One region of the Streptomyces sp. M2CJ-2 genome, then DNA from elsewhere that is predicted to be linked to it. Evidence: riboswitches for the same ligand, from Rfam matches in the RefSeq annotation. Region 1 holds a riboswitch; each other region holds the start of a gene.
The links. A riboswitch is a leader RNA that binds a small molecule or an ion and turns the genes downstream of it on or off. The one in region 1 is predicted to bind glycine.
Positions count from the first base shown of each region.

Region 2: it holds a riboswitch for glycine, as region 1 does, so the genes downstream of both, gcvT (glycine cleavage system aminomethyltransferase GcvT) here and cycA (D-serine/D-alanine/glycine transporter) in region 1, are expected to answer to the same signal.
Region 3: it holds a riboswitch for glycine, as region 1 does, so the genes downstream of both, gcvP (aminomethyl-transferring glycine dehydrogenase) here and cycA (D-serine/D-alanine/glycine transporter) in region 1, are expected to answer to the same signal.

Region 1 is NZ_JAESIF010000037.1:56,956-64,887, forward strand. Features, by position in the region: gene JL475_RS24895 (hypothetical protein) at 223-1,653, shown strand; gene JL475_RS24900 (hypothetical protein) at 1,658-1,870, opposite strand; gene JL475_RS24905 (hypothetical protein) at 2,313-3,278, opposite strand; gene JL475_RS24910 (aldo/keto reductase) at 3,622-4,611, opposite strand; gene cycA (D-serine/D-alanine/glycine transporter) at 4,943-6,427, opposite strand; glycine riboswitch at 6,740-6,831, opposite strand; glycine riboswitch at 6,832-6,928, opposite strand; gene JL475_RS24920 (YceI family protein) at 7,487-7,932, opposite strand, start outside.
Region 2 is NZ_JAESIF010000004.1:26,677-34,608, forward strand. Features, by position in the region: gene JL475_RS05695 (L-serine ammonia-lyase) at 1-1,213, opposite strand, end outside; gene glyA (serine hydroxymethyltransferase) at 1,408-2,667, opposite strand; gene gcvH (glycine cleavage system protein GcvH) at 2,683-3,060, opposite strand; gene gcvT (glycine cleavage system aminomethyltransferase GcvT) at 3,220-4,347, opposite strand; glycine riboswitch at 4,538-4,635, opposite strand; gene JL475_RS05715 (AAA family ATPase) at 4,853-5,518, shown strand; gene JL475_RS05720 (enhanced serine sensitivity protein SseB) at 5,618-6,409, shown strand; gene JL475_RS05725 (enhanced serine sensitivity protein SseB C-terminal domain-containing protein) at 6,591-7,340, shown strand; gene JL475_RS05730 (ABC transporter substrate-binding protein) at 7,767-7,932, shown strand, end outside.
Region 3 is NZ_JAESIF010000066.1:19,119-27,050, forward strand. Features, by position in the region: gene JL475_RS31515 (DUF5999 family protein) at 70-273, shown strand; gene JL475_RS31520 (molybdopterin-binding protein) at 331-726, shown strand; gene gcvP (aminomethyl-transferring glycine dehydrogenase) at 817-3,711, opposite strand; glycine riboswitch at 3,884-3,980, opposite strand; gene JL475_RS31530 (PRC-barrel domain-containing protein) at 4,099-4,476, shown strand; gene JL475_RS31535 (DNA polymerase IV) at 4,522-5,958, opposite strand; gene JL475_RS31540 (MerR family transcriptional regulator) at 6,057-6,743, opposite strand; gene JL475_RS31545 (bifunctional nuclease family protein) at 6,962-7,435, opposite strand; gene JL475_RS31550 (MerR family transcriptional regulator) at 7,520-7,932, opposite strand, start outside.

The DNA.
Region 1 (7,932 bases):
CCACCCACCATGCTCCGCCCCCCACCACACGCTGTCGAGTCGCTTCCGCGTCCGGGACGGTCTCGAACCGCTCAGAGACGGCGAGGCGCTCAGCCCCGCTCCCCATCACGTTCGAATTGACACTGAAGGTCACTGGTTGCGTACTGGTTGTAAGGAGCCTTTGGTCGGAAGTCTCCCCGTGGTGCACTTCGCCACCTTTCCCCTCCCCTTCATGGAGCCGCGATGACGGTGCAACAGCATCAGGCGATGGACCAGACGGTCCTGGTGTACGAGGACGATCCCGGACCTCCTCCGGGAGCCGTGCCGGTACGGCATCCCGTGCCGCAGCTCGAGACGCAGCCCTTCCCGACGGCCATCGCGCAGCCCGCGCCTCAGCCGGACAGCGCCGGGCCGGGCACGGCGGCATTCCGCTACTGGGTGGCGGCCGATGCGCTCAGCAGCGCCAGTCGGATGTGGGGCTCGCTGGTTCCCTCGGGAACGCAGTGGGTCCCGTCGGTCGGGCGGGTGCTCACCGCGCACCTCGACGAGGGGGTCGACCTCAACGCCTTCTACACCCGCACGTCCCTGGAGTTCTTCCATCAGACCGTGGCAGGCGTGGAGGTCTTCTCGGCCCAGAGCCCCGAGGTCGTCCGGCACGAGTTGGGCCATGCGGTCCTCGACGCCCTGCGTCCTCAGCTGTTCCATGCGGCGATGCACGAGGGCGACGCTCTGCACGAGGCGTTCGGTGACATCAGCGCCCTGCTGACCGCACTCCAGATGGAGTCGCTGCGGGTCACCGTCCTGACCGAGACGCAGGGCAACCTGGAGCTGTCTTCACGGGTGTCGCGGATGGCCGAACAATTGGGCTGGGCGATCCGTCAGCTCAAACCGGACCGGGTCGATCCGGACTGCCTGCGCAACATGTCGAACACCTTTTTCTACCGCGACCCGGTGGGGTTGCCGCCCCTCGGGCCCGCGAACACGCTGACCAGCGGTCCGCACTCGTTCTCCCGGGTGTTCAGCGGCGCGTTCCTGAAGATCGTGGCCGGGATCTTCAGACAGCAGGCCACTCAGGACCAGGCCGGTCTGGCGAAGGCGGCGGAGATCGCAGGCCGGCTTCTCGTGGACGCCGTCGTGGCTGCGCCCGTGGTGGCGGCCTATTACGCGCAGGTCGCGGGGCACATGATCGCCGCCGACCAGCGTCGGTTCGGCGGCGTTCACGGCCAGTCCCTGCGCTCGGCGTTCGTCAGGCACGGAATCCTCTCCCTGGAGGCCGCCACGTCCATCACCGCGGCGGAGGTGGCGCGCCGAGGCGCCGGAATCGCCGAGGCGACGCCGGGCGGCAGTGACGATCAGGGCCTGACGACCGTCACGATCCAGGGAATGGCGTACGGCGTCAAGGGGCCGCTCACCCTCAGCGCCCCAGGGGAAGTGCGACGGTTCGGCATCGCCGGCTCCGCCCCGGCCGGGGGCTCGCTGCGGCCCGCCGACCCTGAGCAGGTCGCCACGTCGTACTTGGAAGACCTCCTGCGACGCGGCCGGGTCGACGTACCCGAGGAGCACCGCTCCGACACGGCGGTCGTCGACGACAACCCCTCCCGGCTCAAGACCCACGAGATCGTTCGCAGCGAGGCCACCGAAGGCCTCACTCTGGTCCGGCGCTGCTTCGACTGAGAGGTCAGCTGGAAAAGCGCAGACGGCGGACGGTGAGCCGTCCGTCGTCCTCGCGCTTGACGACGTGCGTCGTGCCGGGCGTCGGCTCCTCGCCCTCGAACACCGCCTGGCCCCGTGCGAACAGGTCGCTGATGTACTTCTCGGCTGCCCGGCGCTCGGCATCGTCGCCCTGCCCGCTTTTGCCCGGGTCCGGATGCCTTTCCTTGTCTGTGCTCATAGGGTGAATTTTATGCCGTCAGGGACCGGCACCCTGCCGGGCGCACTCGGCGAGGAGTCCGACCACGGCGTGAAGGCGACGGCGACCGGCCCGTGCGCACGGCCGGCCATCAGTGGGTGTTCTCGTCGTGGGTGTCCTTGTCTTCCAGGTCGTTCTGCCCGCGGTCCGGTCGGCGGGTGGATCGGGTGGCGAAGTGGTAGGCGACGGTGACGTTGTCGTACCGCCGGCCGGGAACAACCCTGTCGGGGAGGTTGATCCGATCGCTGTGGGACGTTGATTCACGTTCGCCGGTGCCGGGGAAACCGACGGCTGTCCGTGGTTTTTCCGTGAAGCAGAGGTGTTCGGATCGGACCGTCGCCCGGAACGAGATGTCCGGTTCCGGGGCCTGACCTCCGACGGTGGCGGGCCGGCCGGCGCCTTGTGGCTCGGGGGTCTCAGCCGTTCAGGGTGGCTCGTCCCGCCTCTGGGTGGTGCGGCGGGCGGGCCGAGGTGCTTCCTTCCCGTCCTCGCCGCGGGCCCGGCGTGGGCGGGTGCCGCTCTTGCTCCGGGCGGTCCGGTCCCGGTCTCCGCCGGCGGGCCTGTGTGACGTGCTTGATCCGGCCGGCCTCGTCCGGCCTGCGGTGCCGCCCGCCGTCCCGGTGACGTCCTTGATGTCCTCGGCGGCCTTCTGCGCGGTGCCGCCCGCGGCCTCGGCGATGTCCCCCGCGGCCTCGGCGGTGTCGCCGGCATTCTCACCGACGTCGCCGACGGCCCGGCTCGCCCCGGCGCCGACGTCCTCCACCGCTCGCCCGGCGCCACCGCCGACGTCCTGCACGGCCCTCCCGGCGCCGCGTCCCACATCGTCGACCGCATCGCCGGCGCCGCGTCCCACGTCCTGTACAGCGGACCCGGCGCCCCGGCCGACGTCCTCGACGGCCCTTCCCGCGCCCGTGCCCAGCTCACCGACGGCTTGGCGGGCGCCGCCACCGACGTCCTGCACGGCGGAACCGACCCCGCGTGCCAACTCCTGGACGATCTCCGGATTGCGATCGAGCGTGGTCAGCACCCGGTTGACAATCGTCACGACGTTGTCGAGACGCACCTTGAGCTGGGCTTGCGCCTCCACACCCGAGATGCCCAGATGCACCCGGCCGAGCGCGACGTCGGCGCCCACGTTCAACTTCAACAGGTCCAACACCTCGGCCTGCAGTGAGACATGCGCCCGCAGGTCCTCCACGTCCAAGTCGATCTGGTCGACCTTCAGCACGGGAACGTCGAGGAAGACGTCAGGAGCCGCGTCGGTCGGCTCACCGCCGAGAGAGTCGGTGTCTTCGTGGGCCGTGGCCGCCTCGTCCTCGACGCTGAGTTCGCCGTCGTCCAGGTCGTGCTCCTCGACGGGGCCCTCGTCGTGCTCGGCGTTGTCCTGCATGGGTCCGCCTCCGTGAACTCGCCGGACGTTTCGCGCCTTTTGGGACAGTATGGCGCACAGGCGTGCGACGCGGTGCCGTCGGCCGCGGTGGATCCGGAGGCCGGCCGGGGAGCGCACGGAAGGTGCCGGGAGGGCGCCCGCGCGCGAACGGGGCCGAACGGGTGACATTCGTCGTGGCCGGTTCCCGCTGTCGCTCCGGGAAGTCGAGGAACTGGTGCTCGAGCGCGATGGGATCGTCCCGTACGAGACGATCCGGTGTCGGTGTGCGCGGATCAGCCAGATCCGTGCGGATGAGCTGCGCCCCCGCCAGACGCAGAACCTGGCAGTTGCTGCCGCGCCCCGGCTAACGATTGACGGATCGCATCCCTGCCTCGTCGTATCGTTCACCTGCCGCCTCGGGCAGTTCCGCGTCGATGCGGGCCAGGTCGTCCTCGGTCAGCGCGATGTCGACCGCGGCGGCGTTCTGTTCCAGGTAGGTGCGGCGCTTGGTGCCCGGGATCGGCACCAGGTGCTCGCCCCGGGCCAGCACCCAGGCGATGGCCAGCTGGGCCGGGGTTACGTCCTTCTCGGTGGCGATCTCCTTCACCTTTGCCGCCAGCCGCAGGTTCGCCTCCAGGTTGGCGTCCTTGAAGCGCGGGTTCTCGCGGCGCCAGTCGTCCGCGTCCAGCTCGCCCGGCGAGGTGAACCGTCCGGCGAGGAAACCGCGGCCGAGCGGCGAGTACGGCACGAAGCCGATGCCCAGCTCCCGGCAGGCGGGCAGCACCTCGGCCTCCACGTCCCGTGACCACAACGAGTACTCGCTCTGCACCGCGGTGATCGGGTGCACGGCGTGGGCGCGCCGGACGGTCTCCGCGCTCGCCTCGCTCAGGCCGATGTACCGCACCTTGCCCTGGGCGACCAGCTCGCCCAGCGCGCCGACCGTCTGCTCGATGGGTACGTCCGGGTCGACCCGGTGCTGGTAGTACAGGTCGATGTGGTCGGTCCCCAAACGCTGCAGGGAGCCGTGGACCGAGCTCCGGACGTGCTCGGCCGAGCCGTCCTGCGGGCCGACCGTGCTCATGTCTCCGGGGACGGCGTTGTCCATCCGGTAGTTGAACTTCGTCGCGATCACGTACTCGGCGCGATGTCCCCGGATCGCCTCGCCGACGAGTGACTCATTGGTGAGCGGCCCGTACATCTGCGCGGTGTCGAGGAAGTTCACCCCGAGGTCGAGGGCGCGCCGGACGGTCGCGATCGCCTCCTCCCGATCGGTGGATCCGTAGAAGGCGGACATGCCCATGCATCCCAGGCCGATGGCCGATACCTGAAGGTCCCGCAGACTGCGCTTCCGCATGCCGTGTCCCAGCCTTTCCCGCACACTCGTTCATCGGTCGGACGGCACGAAGCCCCTCATCCATTTAGCGACGGATTCCACCCCCCGGCATCCCGTGAGAGACACCGGGCGACACGGGCGCCGCCGGCTCCAGGCACGCCGCCGCCCTCCCAGAACGTCGGTTCTGGGAGGGCGGCGGCGCCATCCCGCAATCACACGACGACCGCGTCCGGCCCCAGCCAGTACAGCCCGTCACACCACGCATTCGGAGGTGGGGAAGTCCGGGCCGGTGAGCCGGGTCAGCGCCGCCTCGGGTGGTGCGCCTGCGGGCCCCTCATGGGGTGAGGTCGTCTCAGTGCAGGGGCTGTTCCGGGGAGTCGGCCGGGGACGCCGTCTGTCCGGCCTGACGGCGGCGGTGGCGGAGTACCGTCCATGCGATGCCGAGGATGACGAACCACACCGGGGTCACCAGCAGCGCCTGCAGGGTGTCCTCCTTCTGGGTCAGTGCCCAGACGAGGAACGCGAAGAAGGCGAGTACGACGTAGCACATGACGACGCCGCCAGGCATCTTGAACGTCGACGCCTCGTGCAGGTGAGGACGGCGCTTGCGGTACACGAGGTAGCAGATCAGGATGATCGACCAGACGAACATGAACAGCAGGGCCGAGATGGTGGTCACCAGCGTGAAGGCCTCGATGATCGAGTCGCCCATGGTGACCATGACGACACCGGGCAGCAGGAAGAGGCCGGACAGGAGCAGGGCGTTGACCGGTACCTTCCTGGAGGTGAGCTTGCCGAACCTCGCCGGCGCGTCGCCTTCCTGGGCCAGGCCGTAGACCATCCGTGAGGTCGAGTAGATGCCCGAGTTCGCGGACGAGGCGGCAGAGGTCAGCACCACGAAGTTGATCACGGAGGCGGCGATGCCGAGGCCGGCCAGTGTGAACATCACGACGAAGGGGCTGCGGTCCGGGCTGATCTGGCGCCAGGGCGTGACGGTGATGATCGCGATCAGGGCCACCACGTAGAACAGCATCACGCGTACCGGGATCGAGTTGATCGCCTTGGGCAGGTTCCGTTCCGGGTTCTTGGTTTCCGCCGCAGTGGTGCCGACCAGTTCGATGCCGACGAAGGCGAAGGTTGCGATCTGGAATCCCGCGACGAACCCCATGGGGCCGGTGGGGAAGAAGCCGCCGTCGTTCCAGAGGTTGGAGAAGCTTGCGGTGGCGCCCCCGGGTGCCTGGAAGCCGCCCAGTACCATGCCGAATCCGACGACGATCAGTGTCACGATGGCGATGATCTTGATCAGTGCGAACCAGAACTCGGTCTCACCGAACGCCTTCACCGTGGGCAGGTTCAGGACGATCAGCAGGACGACTGCCGCGAGTGCCGGGATCCACAGCGCGAGCCCTCCCCACCAGTACGACACGTACCCGGCGATCGCGATGACGTCGGCCACGCCGGTGACGATCCAGCAGAACCAGTAGGTCCATCCCGTGAAGAAGCCGGCCCACGGACCGAGAAGGTCCGAGGCGAAGTCGGCGAAGGACTTGTAGCGCAGGTTGGAGAGCAGCAGCTCTCCCATCGCCCGCATCACGAAGAACAGCATCGCGCCGATGATCATGTAAACGAAGATCACTGAGGGGCCGGCCAGCGAAATCGTCTTGCCCGATCCCATGAACAGGCCGGTGCCGATGGCGCCGCCGATCGCGATCAGCTGGATGTGCCGGTTGGACAACTGCCGGGAGAGGTGCTGTTCGCCCGCGGGGGAGGGGGGCTGTCCGGGCTCCGTCCCGGGCGCCGGGGCGGTGGTCGGGACGGCTTTACTGCTGTCGTGCATGTGCGAACCTCGTGGATCTTTGGTGCGTGCGGACCGTGACAGGCGTGTCCTGAGGAGGCGGCCGCACACGCATGGGGGAGCGAGTGGGCACAAAGAGCCGACATGAGTGGTGGGGCGGCCGGCGGGGAGGGTGCCGGGCACGCCGAACACGCCTTCAGGGAGGCGTGGGCCCATGACGGCCGTGGTGGGAAAGCCGGAGCTCAGCCGGGATACCGACGGGTGACCGGCGGCTGGGGGCGGGGTAACGAGAAAACCATCGGGGGATCCTCAAAGGTCGGGCACGGGCAGGAACCCGCGCTGCCGAGTGGAGCCTCCCCCTCTGTCATGCGGCCTGAGAGCTTCGCCGCGGAAGTTCGCGGCTTGCACCGTGGGCGAGGCGCAGGAGCGCCTGCTTTTCAGAGGTGCCTGCCCGAGCGGTAGGGGTGCCTGAGAGTTTCCGGGGAGGTGTTGCTCCTTCGGCGCCCGGATCTGGCTGACCCGGTGCTCTCCCGCAGCGGGATGAGCGGCGATGTGAGGCTAGGCCCGCACCGGCAGCCGGTCAAGACCTGCGAGAACATTGATCATTTACTGTCGGGTAAGGCGGCGTTTCAGGACCGTTTGCGCCTTCCCGAGGACGCGGGCCGTCCCGAAAATCGGGTCCGCCTTGTGCGCCGGCGGCCGGGGCCGCCCCGTTCACGGACGCGGACGTGGGAGAGCCGTCTGCCGCCGTGGCTCTGTGCGGGGAGTGTCGTCCGGGGGTTCCGGCGCCTGGTCGCGAAGACCTCAGCCGTGCGCCCGCTGACCTCGGCGGGCGCACGCCAGAAGACGGCCGGCGCCTCGCTCCGGACCTCGCGGGCGGCGCCGGCCTCCGGGGTTTCGTCGAGCCAGGGAACGCCGCCGACAAGTTCCCTGGTCGGCTTCGGCCGGGTCGAACACGCGATCTTCCAGCAGGCCATTCGCCTGCAGTACGTGCGCGGTGGCAGGCACGGGCCCGGCCGCCGCTGTTGGCAGCGCGTGTCCCACTTCGCTCGCAAGAGCCCTTGCCGGGCGCTTTCGGCGCAGCGGACGCAGGTCGGCCGGTCAGCTCTGGGGCACGACCTGCACGTCGATGTCGACCCGGATGGTGGGGCCGACGGCGGCGATACCCCGCGCCAGCATCGTCTGCCAGCTCACCTGGAAGTCGTCGCGGTGCAGTTCGGTGGTGACCCGGCAGACCGCCCGGGCCTCGCCCTGCATGCCGTTGGTGAGCCCGAGGTATTCCATGTCCAGCGTGACCGTACGCGCCACCCCGCGCAGCCACAGCTCACCGATGACGTCCCACCGGTTGCCGCCCCGGGGCACGAACCGGTCGCTGTAGAACTCGATGGTCGGAAACTGCGCCACGTCCAGGAAGTCCGCGGACCGCAGATGGTCGTCGCGCATTCTCATGTTGGTGTCGATGGATCCCGCGTCGATCACCACGTGCATCGCCGTCTGCGTGGCGTCGTCGGTGATCCGCACCACCCCCGCGAAGGAGTTGAACCGGC
Region 2 (7,932 bases), on a different contig from region 1:
CGGCCTTCACCGCCGCCATGCCGTTGCGCTCGATGCACGGGATCTGGACGAGGCCGCCGACCGGGTCGCAGGTCAGGCCGAGGTTGTGCTCCATGCCGATCTCCGCGGCGTTCTCGACCTGTTCCGGAGAGCCGCCCATCACCTCGGCGAGGGCGCCCGCCGCCATCGAGCAGGCGGAGCCGACCTCGCCCTGGCAGCCGACCTCGGCGCCGGAGATGGAGGCGTTCTCCTTGAAGAGCATGCCGATCGCGCCGGCCGCGAGCAGGAAGCGGACCACACCCTCCTCGTCGGCACCGGGGACGAAGTTCATGTAGTAGTGCAGGACGGCGGGGATGATGCCGGCCGCGCCGTTGGTCGGGGCGGTGACGACGCGGCCGCCCCCGGCGTTCTCCTCGTTCACGGCCATGGCGTAGAGCGTGATCCACTCCATGGCGAGGGCCTTCGGGTCGCCCTCGGAGCGCAGCTTGCGCGCCGTGTTCGCGGCGCGGCGGCGCACCTTCAGTCCGCCCGGCAGGATGCCCTCGCGGGACATGCCGCGCGCCACGCACGCCTGCATCACCCTCCAGATCTCCAGCAGATCCCGGCGGACCTCCTCCTCGGTCCGCCAGGAGCACTCGTTCTCCAGCATCAGCGCGGAGATGGACAGACCCGTCTCCCGGGTCAGGCGCAGCAGCTCGTCGCCGGTGCGGAAGGGGTACTTCAGGACCGTGTCGTTGAGCTTGATGCGGTCCGCGCCCACCGCCTCCTCGTCGACGACGAAGCCGCCGCCCACCGAGTAGTACGTCTTCGACAGCACCTCGGCGCCGGACGCGTCGAAGGCCTGGAGGGTCATGCCGTTCGCGTGGTACGGGAGTGCCTCGCGGCGGTGCAGCACCAGGTCGTCGTCGAAGGAGAACGCGATCTCGTGGTCGTCGAGCAGCCGCAGGCGGCCCGATTCCTTGATCTTCTCCACCCGTTCGTCGGCCGTCTCCACGTCCACCGTGCGGGGCGAGTCGCCCTCCAGGCCGAGCAGCACCGCCTTGGGGGTGCCGTGGCCGTGGCCGGTGGCGCCCAGCGAGCCGTACAGCTCCGCCCGGACCGAGGCGACCGAGTTCAGCAGGCCCTCGTTGTCCAGCCGCCGGGCGAACATGCGGGCGGCCCGCATCGGGCCGACCGTGTGCGAGCTGGACGGGCCGATGCCGATCGAGAAGAGGTCGAAGACCGAGAGGGCCACGGGAGGACTCCTAGGGGTTCGGTGGACGGCGCTGTCCGCCGGGGTGGGGCCGGGAAAGGCCGGGGGAGAGGGCTCGGCACTGGAGGCGTGCGGTGCATGGTGCGGGGCACCGTGCCCACCGGTCCAGTGTGCGCGATGCCCCGCCCGTACGAACAAAAGCGTACGAAATTCTGAAAACTGCGAGAATTACGAAACTACTTCAGACCCGGGTACAGCGGGTACTTCTCGGCGAGCGCCGTCACCCGGGCCCGGAGCGCGTCGACGTCGTAGGACGGCTTCAGCGTCTCGGCGATCACGTCCGCCACCTCGGCGAAGTCCTCGGCCGTGAAGCCGCGGGTGGCCAGGGCGGGCGTGCCGATCCGCAGACCCGAGGTGACCATCGGGGGGCGCGGGTCGTTCGGGATCGCGTTGCGGTTGACGGTGATGCCGACCTCGTGGAGACGGTCCTCGGCCTGCTGCCCGTCCAGCTCGGAGTCGCGCAGGTCGACCAGGACCAGGTGCACGTCCGTGCCGCCGGACAGCACGTCCACGCCCACGGCCTTGACGTCGTCCTTGACCAGGCGCTCGGCCAGGATGCGGGCGCCCTCCAGGGTGCGGCGCTGCCGGTCCTTGAAGTCCTCGGACGCGGCGACCTTGAAGGCGACCGCCTTGGCCGCGATCACGTGCTCCAGCGGGCCTCCCTGCTGGCCGGGGAAGACCGCGGAGTTGATCTTCTTGGCCAGCTCGGCCGTGGAGAGGATCACACCGCCGCGCGGACCGCCGAGGGTCTTGTGCGTGGTCGTGGTGACGACGTGGGCGTGCGGTACCGGGTTCGGGTGCAGGCCCGCCGCGACCAGACCGGCGAAGTGCGCCATGTCGACCATGAGGTACGCGCCGACCTCGTCCGCGATCCGGCGGAACGCGGCGAAGTCCAGCTGACGCGGGTACGCCGACCAGCCGGCGACGATCAGCTTCGGCTTGCTCTCCTTGGCCAGCCGCTCGACCTCGGCCATGTCGACCTGGCCGTCGTCACCGACGTGGTACGCGACCACGTCGTAGAGCTTGCCGGAGAAGTTGATCTTCATGCCGTGGGTCAGGTGACCGCCGTGCGCGAGGTTCAGGCCCATGATGGTGTCACCGGGCTTGAGCAGCGCGAACATCGCGGCGGCGTTGGCCTGCGCACCCGAGTGCGGCTGCACGTTGGCGTGCTCGGCGCCGAAGAGTTCCTTGACCCGGTCGATGGCGATCTGCTCGATCACGTCGACGTGCTCGCAGCCGCCGTAGTAGCGGCGGCCGGGGTAGCCCTCGGCGTACTTGTTGGTGAGGACCGTGCCCTGGGCCTCCATGACCGCGACCGGGGCGAAGTTCTCCGAGGCGATCATCTCGAGGGTGGACTGCTGGCGGTGCAGCTCGGCGTCGACCGCCGCCGCGACGGCCGGGTCGAGCTCGTGCAGCGGGGTGTTCAGAAGCGACATGGGGTTACGGCCTCCTCAGCCCTGGATGAAGGCGTCGTACTCGGCGGCCGAGAGCAGGTCGGCCGGCTCGTCGCTCACCCGCACCTTGAACAGCCAGCCGCCCTCGAAGGGGGCCGAGTTCACCAGCGACGGGTCGCTCACCACGTCCTCGTTGACCTCGGTGACCTCGCCGGTGACCGGGCAGTACAGGTCGCTGACCGACTTGGTCGACTCCAGCTCGCCGCAGGTCTCACCCGCGGTCACGGTGTCGCCGACCCCGGGAAGCTGGACGAACACGATGTCGCCGAGCGCGTTGGCCGCGTGCTCCGTGATGCCGATCGTCGACACGCCGTCCTCGGCGGCCGTCAGCCACTCGTGCTCCTTGCTGTAACGCAGCTGCTGGGGGTTGCTCATGATCTGGATCCTCCTGTGTGCGAGGGACCGCCGGGACCGACGGCGAGGAAAGGGGGTGAAAGGGGTGAAGGGGGGACGGGGGAAATGGGGATGAAAGGGGGCCGGGGGCACGGGGCCGGCTGATGCGGCTGCGCACGCGGCCCACGTCCTAGGACGGTGTCACTTCTGCCGCTGGTAGAACGGCAGCGCCACGACCTCGTACGGCTCGTGGCTGCCGCGGATGTCCACGCCCACGCCCGGGGTGCCCGGCGCCGAGTGAGCCACGTCGACGTACGCCATCGCGATCGGCTTGCCCAGCGTCGGTGCGGGCGCGCCGGAGGTGACCTCGCCGATCACCTCGCCGCCGGACACCACCGGGTACCCGGCGCGCGGGACCCGGCGGCCCTCGGCGACCAGGCCCACCAGGGCGCGGGGCGGGGTCCGCTCGGCGCGGGCGGCGGCCTCGGTCAGGGCGGCACGGCCCACGAAGTCGCCCTCCTTCTCGAACTTCACGACCCGGCCGAACCCGGCGTCGAACGGCGTCAGCGAGGCGCTCAGCTCATTGCCGTACAGCGGCATGCCGGCCTCCAGGCGCAGCGTGTCCCGGCAGGCCAGCCCGCACGGGGCCAGCCCCACGCCCTCGCCCGCCCCGGTCAGCGCCTGCCACACCTCGACCGCGTGCTCCGGCGCGACGAACAGCTCGAAGCCGTCCTCGCCGGTGTAGCCGGTACGGGCGATGAGCGCGGGGACGCCGGCGACCGTACCGGGCAGGCCGGCGTAGTACTTCAGGCCGTCCAGGTCGGAATCGGTCAGGGTCTTGAGGATGCCGGCGGCCTCGGGGCCCTGCACCGCGATCAGCGCGTACGCGTCGCGGTCGTCGCGGACCTCGGCGTCGAAGCCCGCCGACCGCTCCACGAGGGCGTCCAGCACCACCTGGGCGTTGGAGGCGTTGGCGACGACCAGGTACTCGGGGGCCTCGGGCTCACCGAGCCGGTAGACGATCAGGTCGTCCAGGATGCCGCCGTCCTCGTTGCAGATCATGGTGTAGCGGGCGCGGCCGGGCTTGACGGTCCCGATGTTGCCGATCAGGGCGTAGTCCAGGAACCGCGCCGCCTGCGGGCCGGTGACGGTGATCTCGCCCATGTGCGAGAGGTCGAAGAGGCCCGCCTTCGTGCGCACGGCGTTGTGTTCGTCGCGCTCGGAGCCGTAGCGCAGGGGCATGTCCCAGCCGGCGAAGTCGGTCATCGTGGCGCCGAGCGAACGATGCAGGGCGTCGAGCGCTGTCCGGCGGAGTTCGGTACTGCTCATCGGTCGGTCTCCCAGGGCGATGGGGTCCCCCGTCGGCCGGGGCCGGGCACGGGGAGGGTGAGGACGTTCCTCCCCATCTGTCATCGGAACCTGAGAGGTTCGCCATGACCGTCCGCGCAGGGGACGTCACGGCTTGCACCTTGGGTGGAGCCGCCGGAAACTCGCACGGCGGCCCGCTTTTCAGATGTGCCTGGCCCGCGCGGTAACGGTGCCTGAGAGATTCAAGGGAGGGACTTGCTCCTTCGGCGCCCCGGCGAAATATGCCAGGGACTCTCCCGCGCGGATTCAAACGGCCGGTATGCAGTTGGCGCGCTCATCATTGCATGCATCGTGGGGCTTCGGCAGGGGGACCTTTCCCTCGTACGCACAGGGTGTCCAGGCCTGTACGGACGGCTGTGACAGGTCTGTGTCGGGAAACGGACGGAATGAAGAGGCTCCGCCGTTACCGTCTCTTTACACTCGGTGGGGACGGTGCTCAGGCGCCTGCCCCAGGGGAGGACTCACGGTGAACAGGACCACGGCGTACGCCACCACGGGTGTCGCGCCGCCCGGGCAGCAGGCCCCTTCGGCCGGGGAGGCCCACGGCGCGCTGCCGGCGCCCGTCGTCCGCGACCTGCGCGAGAGCGCCGGCCGCGGTCCGCACGCCCTGCGCTTCGGCCCCCGCGACCTCGTGGTGGTCACCGGACTGCCCGGCAGCGGCAAATCCACACTGATGCGGCGCGCGGTGCACGGCACCCGGATCGACTCCCAGGACACCCGCGACCGCTGGGACCGCCGCATGCCGCGCCTCCTGCCGTACGGGGTGTACCGGCCCCTGGTCCGCCTCGACCACTACGCCGGGCTGCGCCGCGCCCTGCGCACCGGCGAGGGGGTCGTCGTGCACGACTGCGGTACCCACGCCTGGGTGCGCCGCTGGCTGGCCCGCGAGGCCCGCCGCCGGGGCGCGGGGCTGCATCTGCTGCTGCTCGACGTCCCCCCGGAACAGGCGCTGGACGGCCAGCGTGAGCGCGGCCGCGGCGTCTCCCGGTACGCCTTCCTGCGGCACCGCACCGCCGTCCACCGGCTGCTGCGGTCCGTGGAGCGCGGCGACCCGCCCGCGGGCTGCGGCTCGGCGGTCCTGGTCGACCGGGACGCGGCGAACGCGCTGCGCCGCATCGACTTCACGGGCTGACGGCCGCAGGGGGCGGGCGGTCGCACGGGCTGACGGCCGCGGCGCGGCAGCGGTTAGCCTTTTCAGCCACAGCAGTGGTTCCAGGCAGGCGGTAGGCAGATGGACTTCCCGGCGGGCTTCTCCGCGGACTTCCCGGCACAGACTCACCCCCATCCGCACGGAGGATGGCCCGGCAACGAGTTGGAGGAGGTGCTCTCCGCCTCCCTCGGCGTGCCCTCGGCGGACGGCCGGATCATCGAGGTGCTGGGCAGGAGCTTCGTCTGGGTTCCGCTGCCGAACGGCGGCGGCCCGCACAGCGGCCCGCTGGACCTGCCCACCCTGGAGATCGAGGGACAGGCGTACGTCCCGGTCTTCAGCTCCGAGGAACAGTTCCGCCAGGTCGTCGGCTCCCACATGTCGTTCACCGTCGCGCCCGCGGTGGAGTTCGCGCGGGGTCTGCCGCCGCAGGCCGGGATCGCGGTGAACCCCGGCGGCGTGGTCGGCGTCCCGCTGCCGCCGCCCGCCGTGGCCGAACTGTGCCGCGCCGGACGCGGCCCGCTGGACGGTCCGGCGGGCGGCGGCCGGGTCAAGCTGTTCGAGCCCGACTGGCAGGACGATCCGGTGGACTTCCTCGCCGCCGCGGGCGCGGAGTTCGAGGCGATCGGCGTCGTCAGCACCGCACGCCGCTGCCTCGCCGAGGTCGAGACCGCGGACCCGGTGCTGTTCGTCGGGGTCGAACTGTCCCAGTGGGAGGGCGATCTGCAGACCCTGCCCGGCGAGGCCCTGGGCCGCGCGCTGGGCCTCCGGCCGGTGAAGTGGCCCGTCAACCTGGTCCTCCTGGACGTGGCCCAGGACCCGGTCGGCGAATGGATGCGCGACCGCGTCCGCCCCTTCTACCAGCGCGAGGGCTGACCCGCCCGGCGGAGCGAGCGGGAGGTCGCCCGTCCGTCGGCTCGCCGGTGCCCGGCGGACGGGCGGAGCCCCCCGGGCCGCGGGCGGCTTAAGCTAGGTTCGTTGGCTGGGGCGAGGGTGTTGTACGGAGGGGCGATACAAAGTGAGCGCTGGCACCGCGGCGGCCGGACAGGTCGAGCACATGCTGCGCCAGGTGACCCCCGGGCGTTACGACGCCTATGAGGCGTTGCTGCGCGCGCTCGCGACCCCCTCCTCCGGTCATGTCTGGATGCTGCTGTGGCACGGTCAGGCCGGCTCCCCGGACGCCCAGTACGGGAACATGGAGGTCGACGGCTTCGGCTACGCGCCCTGCGTGACCTCCGCCCAGGAGCTGTCCGCCAGTGGCTGGAACCGGTCGTACGAGGTGGTCGACGGCCTCGAGGCCGCCCGCGCCCTCTACCCCGACCGCTACGGCCTCTGGCTCAACCCGCACGCCCCCGGCGGCGGCCTCGGCATCCCGTGGCTCGATCTGCGCCGACTCGCCACCGGCCTCGACCGGCAGCCCGCCGGGCCCCTGCGGCTGTCCGAACCCGCCATCGAGATCCCCCAGTTCTACGCCCTGCTCACGCAGAACGCGCACCGTACGCCCGCCGTGCGCGCGTTGCGCCGCGCCTGGGTGCAGCCGGCGCTGGGCGCGCCGTACCTCGCCATCGGACTCGACGTGTACGACACCTCGCCGCCGGCCGTCGACGCGGTGCGCGCGATGATGCAGCAGTCCATCGGTGCCGTCCCGGACGGGCTCCCGGTGTCGACCGTCGCGATGACCGACGAGCACGACCCGGTCGCCATGTGGCTGCGGGCCAACGCCCGCCCGTTCTACGACCGTGAGGCCCACGGGGCCGTTCCGCCCCCCGTCGCCGGCTCCGGCTACCCGCCCGCGCACCAGCGCTGACCGGGCCGTCTCCGCGAGAGGCCGGGACGGCCGGGGCCGTCGTGCCCGCCGTTCCTGACTCAGCGTGACGGTGTCCAGATGGTGGACATGAGTGCCGGCGGCGGACGTTCGTGCCGTCGACGAGACTGATGTCACGTCAGTCTTCAGGTCATGTGCGCTCGGCTATGGCTGGCTGACCGCCCGTCACCTGCGGTTTCACCCGTTCTTCACACCGTTCGGCGCTTATCGGGCGGCGGTTGGGGGGATGTCGGATGTCTCGAGACGGTCACTTCCCGGCGGAGGGGCGCCTGAAGCGTCCCTTATGTCAACTGTTCAGATCTCAGGTAGGTATCACCGGTATCCGGACTGTTCTCGACTCGCTGTGAACATCTGTAGTGTTCGGCCGGTCAAGATGCATCCACATAGCGGACCCGGAGTGGCCCCAATATGCGCATAACCAAGTCCCGAGCGGCTCGGGCGATCACGGCCGCGGTGGCGGTCGCTCTGATCGCCACGGGCTGCTCCAGTGAACGGGACAGTGACAACAAGAGCGAAGGCAGGAAGGACACCTTCGTCTTCGCCGGTGCCGGTGACCCAGGCTCCCTGGACCCTT
Region 3 (7,932 bases), on a different contig from region 1:
GAGGTTTCACGCCGCGCAACAGAGACAACAGCCAACCCACAGGTCACAACAGAGCGAAAGATCCCATCCATGTGCCAGCATCCGTCACCGTGCCCCTCAGCCGAATCCGCCGACCGGGAGTCCGCCCGTCTCGTGGCGCACCACCCGGAGCAGGGCTGGAGCCTGCTGTGCAACGGTGTCGTGCTCTTCGAGGACACCGGTGAACTCCTGCCCGACGGCAGGAGCATCGCCCCGCAGCGTCCCGGGGGCCCCGCGGTGATGACCACCGCCTGAGCTCCACCGGGCGGATCCGCGTCCGCCCGGCTTCGCTCGCCGCCTATCGTGATCGGCATGCAGTCCTACACGATCGGCCAGGCAGCGCGGCTGCTCGGCGTCAGCCCGGACACCGCCCGACGCTGGGCGGACGCGGGCCGGCTCACCACCCGACGCGACGAAGGCGGACGACGGCTCGTCGACGGGCGGGACCTGGCCGCGTTCTCCGTCGACCTCGCGAAGGCCGGTGCCACCGAGGAGGGCACGCCGTACACCTCGGCCCGCAACGCCTTCCCCGGCATCGTCACCGCGATCAAACTCGGCGACGTGGCGGCCCAGGTCGAGATCCAGGCGGGTCCGCACCGCCTGGTCTCGCTGCTGACCCGCGAGGCCGTCGAGGAGCTCGGACTGGAGGTCGGCATGGAGGCCACCGCCCGCGTGAAGTCGACAAACGTCCATATCGACCGCGTCTGACGGAAGCGGTACGCCGAAGGGCTCCGCCTCTGCCGTACGGCAGAGGCGGAGCCCTTCCACTCCTCGGTCCCGGTGACCGGGACCTCGGCGTCAGTCGTCGTACGCGTCCAGCGGCGGGCAGGAGCACACCAGGTTGCGGTCGCCGAAGGCCTGGTCGACGCGGCGCACCGGCGGCCAGTACTTGTCGGCCGCGCTCACACCGGTCGGGAAGACGGCCTCCTCACGGCTGTACGGGTGCTCCCACTCCGTGCCGAGCGCGGCGGCGGTGTGCGGGGCGTTGCGCAGCGGGTTGTCGTCCGCGGGCCACTCGCCGGAACCGACCTTCTCGATCTCCGCGCGAATCGCGATCATCGTCTCGCAGAACCGGTCGAGTTCGGCCAGGTCCTCGGACTCGGTCGGCTCGATCATCAGCGTTCCCGCCACCGGGAACGACATGGTCGGCGCGTGGAAGCCGTAGTCGATCAGCCGCTTGGCCACGTCGTCCACGCTCACGCCGGTCGCCTTGGTCAGCGGGCGCAGGTCGATGATGCACTCGTGCGCGACCAGCCCGCCGGGGCCGGTGTAGAGCACCGGGTAGTGCGGCTCGAGGCGCTTGGCGATGTAGTTGGCGCTGAGCACCGCCACCTGGGTGGCCCGCTTGAGCCCCTCGCCGCCCATGAGCCGGACGTACGCCCACGAGATGGGCAGGATGCCCGCGGAGCCCCACGGGGCGGCCGAGACCGGCCCGATCCCCGTCTCCGGCCCGGCCCCGGGCTGGAGCGGGTGGTTCGGCAGGTACGGCGCCAGGTGCGACCGCACCCCGACCGGGCCGACACCGGGACCGCCGCCACCGTGCGGGATGCAGAAGGTCTTGTGCAGGTTCAGGTGCGAGACGTCGCCGCCGAAGTGCCCGGGCTTGGCCAGCCCGACCAGCGCGTTGAGGTTCGCGCCGTCCACGTACACCTGGCCGCCGGCCTCGTGCACCGCAGCGCAGATGTCGGCGACGTGCTCCTCGAACACACCGTGCGTCGACGGGTACGTGATCATCAGCACCGACAGCTCGTCGCGGTACTGCTCGATCTTCGCCCGCAGGTCGTCGATGTCGACCTCGCCGTCCTCGGCGGTCTTCACGACGACGACCTTCATCCCGGCCATGACGGCGCTGGCGGCGTTGGTGCCGTGCGCGGAGGACGGGATGAGACAGACGGTGCGCTGCTCGTCGCCGTTGGCCCGGTGGTAGCCGCGTACGGCGAGCAGCCCGGCCAGTTCGCCCTGGGAACCCGCGTTGGGCTGGAGGCTCACCTTGTCGTAGCCGGTGACCTCGGCGAGACGCTCCTCCAGTTCGTGGATGAGCGTGAGGTAGCCCTCGGCCTGCTCGGCCGGCGCGAAGGGGTGCAGCTGCCCGAACTCGGGCCAGGTGATCGGCTCCATCTCCGTGGTCGCGTTGAGCTTCATGGTGCAGGAGCCCAGCGGAATCATCCCGCGGTCCAGCGCGTAGTCACGGTCGGCGAGCCGGCGCAGGTAGCGCAGCATCGCGGTCTCGGAGCGGTGCTGGTGGAAGACGGGGTGCGTCAGGTACTCGTCGGTGCGCAGCAGGGCGTCCGGCAGGGTGTCGGGCGCTGCCGCGTCCAGGGCCGCGATGTCGGCGACGTCGGCCTCGACGCCGAAGGCGTTCCACACGGCGGCGAGCCGGGCCCGAGTGGTGGTCTCGTCGCAGGCGATCGAGACGTGGTCGGCGTCGACGAGGAGCAGGTTGACGCCGTTGTCCCGCGCGGCGGCGACGACCTCGGCACCCCGCCCCGGGACCCGCGCGGTCAGCGTGTCGAAGTAGGAGCCGTGGACGATCTCCACGCCGCCGGCCCGGAGCCCTTCGGCGAGGACGGTCGCGTAACGGTGGGTGCGCCACGCGATGGTCCGCAGTCCTTCGGGACCGTGGTAGACGGCGTACATCCCGGCCATCACGGCGAGCAGCACCTGGGCGGTGCAGATGTTGCTGGTGGCCTTCTCACGGCGGATGTGCTGCTCACGGGTCTGGAGCGCGAGCCGGTAGGCCTGGTCTCCGTCCGCGTCGACGGAGACACCGACGAGCCGTCCGGGCAGGCTGCGCGCCATCTTCTCGTGCACGGCCATGTATCCGGCGTGCGGCCCGCCGAAGCCCATGGGCACACCGAAGCGCTGTGTCGTGCCGACCGCGATGTCCGCGCCGAGTTCGCCGGGCGACGTCAGCAGCGTGAGGGCGAGCAGATCGGCGGCGACGGTGACCAGCGCGCCCAGCTCGTGCGCCCGGTCGATCACCGGCTTGATGTCGCGTACGGCTCCGGAGGCCCCCGGGTACTGGATCAGCACGCCGTTGATCCCGCGCTCGGCGATCTCGGCGGGGATGCCCTCGCTCAGGTCGGCGACGACGACCTCGACGCCGGTCGGCTCGGCACGGGTCTCGATCACGGCGATCGTCTGCGGCAGCACGTCCGCGTCGACCAGGAACAGACCGTTCTTGTTCTTGCCCATGCGCCGCGACAGCGCCATCGCCTCGGCGGCTGCCGTGCCCTCGTCGAGCAGTGAGGCCCCGGAGGTCGGCAGGCCGGTCAGCTCGGCGACCATGGTCTGGAAGTTCAGCAGCGCCTCGAGCCGCCCCTGCGAGATCTCCGGCTGGTACGGCGTGTAGGCCGTGTACCAGGCGGGGTTCTCCATCACGTTGCGCAGGATGACGGGCGGCGTGAAGGTCCCGTAGTACCCGAGCCCGATCATGGAGCCGAGCACCTCGTTGCGGTCGGCCAGCGACCGGAGTTCGGCCAGCACCTCGGGCTCGGTCCGGGCGCCCGGCAGGTCGAGCGCGTCGGCGTTCTTGATCACATCCGGGACCGCCGCGGCCGTCAGCTCGTCGAGCGAGCCGTAGCCGACCTGCGCGAGCATTTTGGCGCGGGCCTCGTGGTCGGGGCCGATGTGCCGCTGCTCGAAGGGCGTTCCCTGTTCGAGCTCGGAGAGGGGAATGCGGTGGGCGGTCATTGTGGAGGCCTCCTGGTCTGACGACCTTCGAGGGGCACCATGACGGGTGCCCGGACGGCCTCCCCCTCTGTCATCTCAACCTGAGAGCTTCACCGGACCGCCGCAGGGCGCCCGGCTTTCACCGTCGGTGAGAGCGGGAGCCGTCGACACCCGCCCTGCTTTCCAGAGTGACCTCGTCCATGCGGTACGTGGGCCTGAGAGTTTCCGGGGAGGATTTGCTCCTTCGGCGCCCTCCGGTGGTGTCCGGAGGACTCTCCCGCACGGGGTCAGCAGCCGCTGTCAGCGTACCAGCGAGGGCAACCCCCGGACCTTCGAGTGGCCGCCGGACCGATTGTGCCGTTTCGTAGTGCTGACGAATGATTGCGGATTGCGACCAGTGGAGGGCCCGTGCAGACCGACATCGATCCGCGCAACCTGATCGGCCGCAAGGCGTTCGACCGCAACGGAACCCGGATCGGCACCATCGACGAGGTCTATCTCGACGACGCCACCGGCATACCCGAGTGGGCGGCGATACGCACCGGCTTGTTCAGCAGGGACGCCTTCGTCCCCCTGGAGCCGAGCGAGCTGATCGACGGCAGTCTCCACATTCCCTTCGAACGCGCCCTGATCAAGGACGCCCCCGACTTCGGCGTGGGCCGCCACCTCTCCCCGGAGCAGGAGCTCCAGCTCTACCACCACTACGGTCTGGACATCTCCGCGCCTCCCCCGCTTCCGGACCGCGACTTCGGCAAACTCGCCGACCGCGACGACCGCCCGGCCTGACGGCCCCGGGAGCCGGGAGCCGGGAGCACGAAGCCCACGGCCCACTCACAGCTGCGAGTGCCCGGGATCCATGACCTCGGGAGCCGCCCCGGAGCCGTCGCCCGTCTCCGCGTCGGCCCGCGGCCTCTCGCCCTCCCCGGGGCTTCGATCCACCAGTGGCAGCGGATCCGCCGGTTGCAGGGCCGGGTCGTCGGTACGGAAGGTCTTCACCCGCCCCACCGCCGAGTCCGGCGTCTCGAACCGGACCGTGACCCGCCCCAGGCCGCTGCCCTGGACCCACCCGTGCCCGTACTCGGTGTGCCGTACATCGTGCCCGGCCGGCCAACTCCGCTCCGCACTCGTCTGCCGCCCTTCCTCCGTGGGTGCGGCCGGCTGGTCCTCCTCGCCCGGCGGTTCCTCCCCCCGGCCCACCGCCGCCTGTGCGAACAAGTCCTCCTGGGTGTAGTCCGCGAGTCCGCTGACTCCCACGCCCAGCAGCCGTACTCCGCCTGTCGTGTCGACCGAGTCCAGCAGCCGCGCCGCCGCCTCGCGCACCACCGCCGGATCGTCCGTGGGCCCCCGCAGCGTCTCGGACCGGGTGAGCGTCGAGAAGTCGTAGCGTCGCACCTTCAGCACGATGGTCCGTCCCGCCAGCCCTGCTCCCCGCAGCCTGCGCACACAGCGATCGGCGAGCCGCCGTACCTCCGTACCGACCCGCACCCGGTCGTGAATGTCCACGTCATACGTGTCCTCGACCGACACCGACTTCGTCTCCCGCTCGGCCACCACGGGCCGTTCGTCCCGCGCCAGGGCCATGGCGTACAGCGCGTGTCCGTGTGCCTTGCCGAGCAACCGCACCAGCTCGTCCTCCCCGGCCTCGGCGAGCTCGTCGACCGTGTGGATCCCGGCCCTGCGCAGGTGGTCACCGGTGGCGGGCCCCACTCCCGGCAGCGTCCGGACCGGGAGGGGCGCCAGCAGGGCCCGCTCCCTCCCCGGCTCGATGAGCACCAGCCCGTCGGGCTTCGCCTGCTCCGAGGCGATCTTCGCCAGCATCTTGGATGCGGCGAGCCCGACGGACCCGGTGAGCCCGGTGACCGCCCGTATGTCCGCTCGCAGTCTCGCCCCGGCCAGCCGGGCCGATCGCTCGTCCCAGGCCGCCCCGCCGGCTTCCAGGTCCACGAACGCCTCGTCCAGGCTCAAGGGCTCCACCAGGGGCGACAACGCCCGCAGCAGCCCCATCACCTGGTCGCTGATCGACCGGTAGAACGCGAAGCGCGGCACGAGATACGCCGCGTTCGGCGCGAGCCGCCGCGCCTGCGCCATGGGCAGCGCGGAACGCACGCCGAAGAGCCGGGCCTCGTACGAGGCGGTGGCGACCACTCCACGCGGCCCGAGCCCGCCCACCACCACGGCTTTCCCTCGCAGGCTCGGCTTGGACGCCTGCTCCACCGAGGCGAAGAAGGCGTCCATGTCGAGATGCATGATGGTAGGCGCGGATCTCACATCTCCGATGCTGCCCTACGCCACTGACAACGCCCTGCCGCACGGGCCGGCCACCGACCGCCCCGGACGGCACGGGTCGCTCAGCGCGCCCCGACGGCTCAGACCGCGCGGTTCCGCCGCCGCGCCAGCTCGTCCGCCGGGTTGGGCCCGATCAGCGTCTCCCCGGTGTCGACACGCTCCCCGTGCAACTGGGACAGCGCGCTCTCGACATCCCGCCACACCACACCGACGGCGATCCCGAAAATCCCCTGGCCGCCCTGGAGGAGGGCGTGGACCTCATCCGGCGTGTCGCACTCGTAGACCGTGGCACCGTCACTCATCAGCGTCATGCGCTCCAGGTCACGAAAGCCTCGCTCCCGCAGATGCTGGACGGCGGTACGAATGTTCTGCAGCGACACGCCGGTGTCCAGGAACCGCTTGACGATCTTCAGGACGACGACGTCCCGGAAGCTGTACAGCCGCTGTGTCCCGGAGCCGTGCGCGGGCCGCACACTCGGCTCGACCAGGCCCGTGCGGGCCCAGTAGTCCAGCTGCCGGTAGGTGATGCCGGCGGCCGCGCAGGCCGTGGGGCCGCGATAGCCGATCTCCTCGGACACCATGGACGTCGTCGCCCCTCCGCTGCTCGGCACGGCCGCCGGCCGCTGCGGAGCATGATCGGCCGCACTGCCGTGATGGGCATACGCCCCGCTCGCGCGGAGCTGAGGGCCTGGGTGAGGGTACGGACCGCTCGCCCCGAGACCGTGTCCGGGGACGCCCCCAGCCGTACCGTCGCCGGTGCTTCTCACGCCGACCTCCGTCCTCGACCTGCCTCCTCGACGGTAGGCAGTCACCAAGGGTGCGTCAACGATCGCCACACTCGGCACGCCGAGTGATAATCACCCTAAGAGTGGTTTCCCGTGCCCCACCGCGGGGAAAGGCTAGCCGAATGCCTTCTGCGCGGGCCGTGCGGCGCCCTCGTGCACCACCGGTCCGAGCGGGAATCCGGCGGGACGGTCACCGCCGCTCACTGGCTGCTGGAGCCGAAGTCCTCCGGCGAGATCTGGTCGAGGAACTCGCGGAACTTCTCCACCTCGTCCTCCTGCTCGTCCGGGATGGCGATCCCCGCGTCGTCGAGGACTGTGTCACTGCCGTAGATCGGCGTCCCCGTGCGCAGCGCCAGCGCTATGGCGTCGGACGGCCGGGCACTCACCTCCACGCCGCTGGCGAAGACCAGCTCCGCGTAGAAGACCCCCTCGCGCAGATCCGTGATGCGCACTTCCGTGAGCTCCTGGCCGACGGCTTCCAGCACGTCCTTGAAGAGGTCGTGGGTCAGCGGGCGCGCCGGAGCCATGCCCTGCTGGGCGAAGGCGATGGCCGTAGCCTCCCCCGGCCCGATCCAGATGGGGAGGTACCGGTCGCCTCCCACTTCGCGCAGCAGCACGATCGGTTGGTTCGAGGGCATTTCGACCCGGACACCTACGACATCGAGCTCGTTCACACAGCAACCCTAGGCCGTGCCCGGGACGTTTGGGTAGTCGGGCCGGGATCAGGTGGCCGATCCGGTCCCCCGATCCCGTGTCCCTCAGGGCAGCCGCACCCCAAGCGCCGAGCTCACCAGCGCGGCGTGCAGCTTCACCGTGAGACCGGCGAGCTCCTTCGCACGCGCCTCCGCATGAGCCCTGGTCTGCGGGTTTCGGTGGCGTTTGAGCGGGGCGACGACCTGGTCCACCAGCCCGGCCTCCCGCTCCGCGGCGGCCTTCATCGTCCTCAGGTGTCTCGGCTCGATCCCGAACCGTCCCAACTCGGTGATGAGACCGGCGACGGTGACCGCCTCGGCGTCGTACACCTCGCCCTCGACGGGAGCGAGCAGCCCGTACGACTCCCACTCCGCGAGCTGCTCCTGGTCGATGCCGGCGGCCGCCAGCAGCTGCGCCCGCCCGATCCGGACCGCCGTGGAGGCAGGATCGGCGGACGGCTCGGGGACGGCTTCCCCCT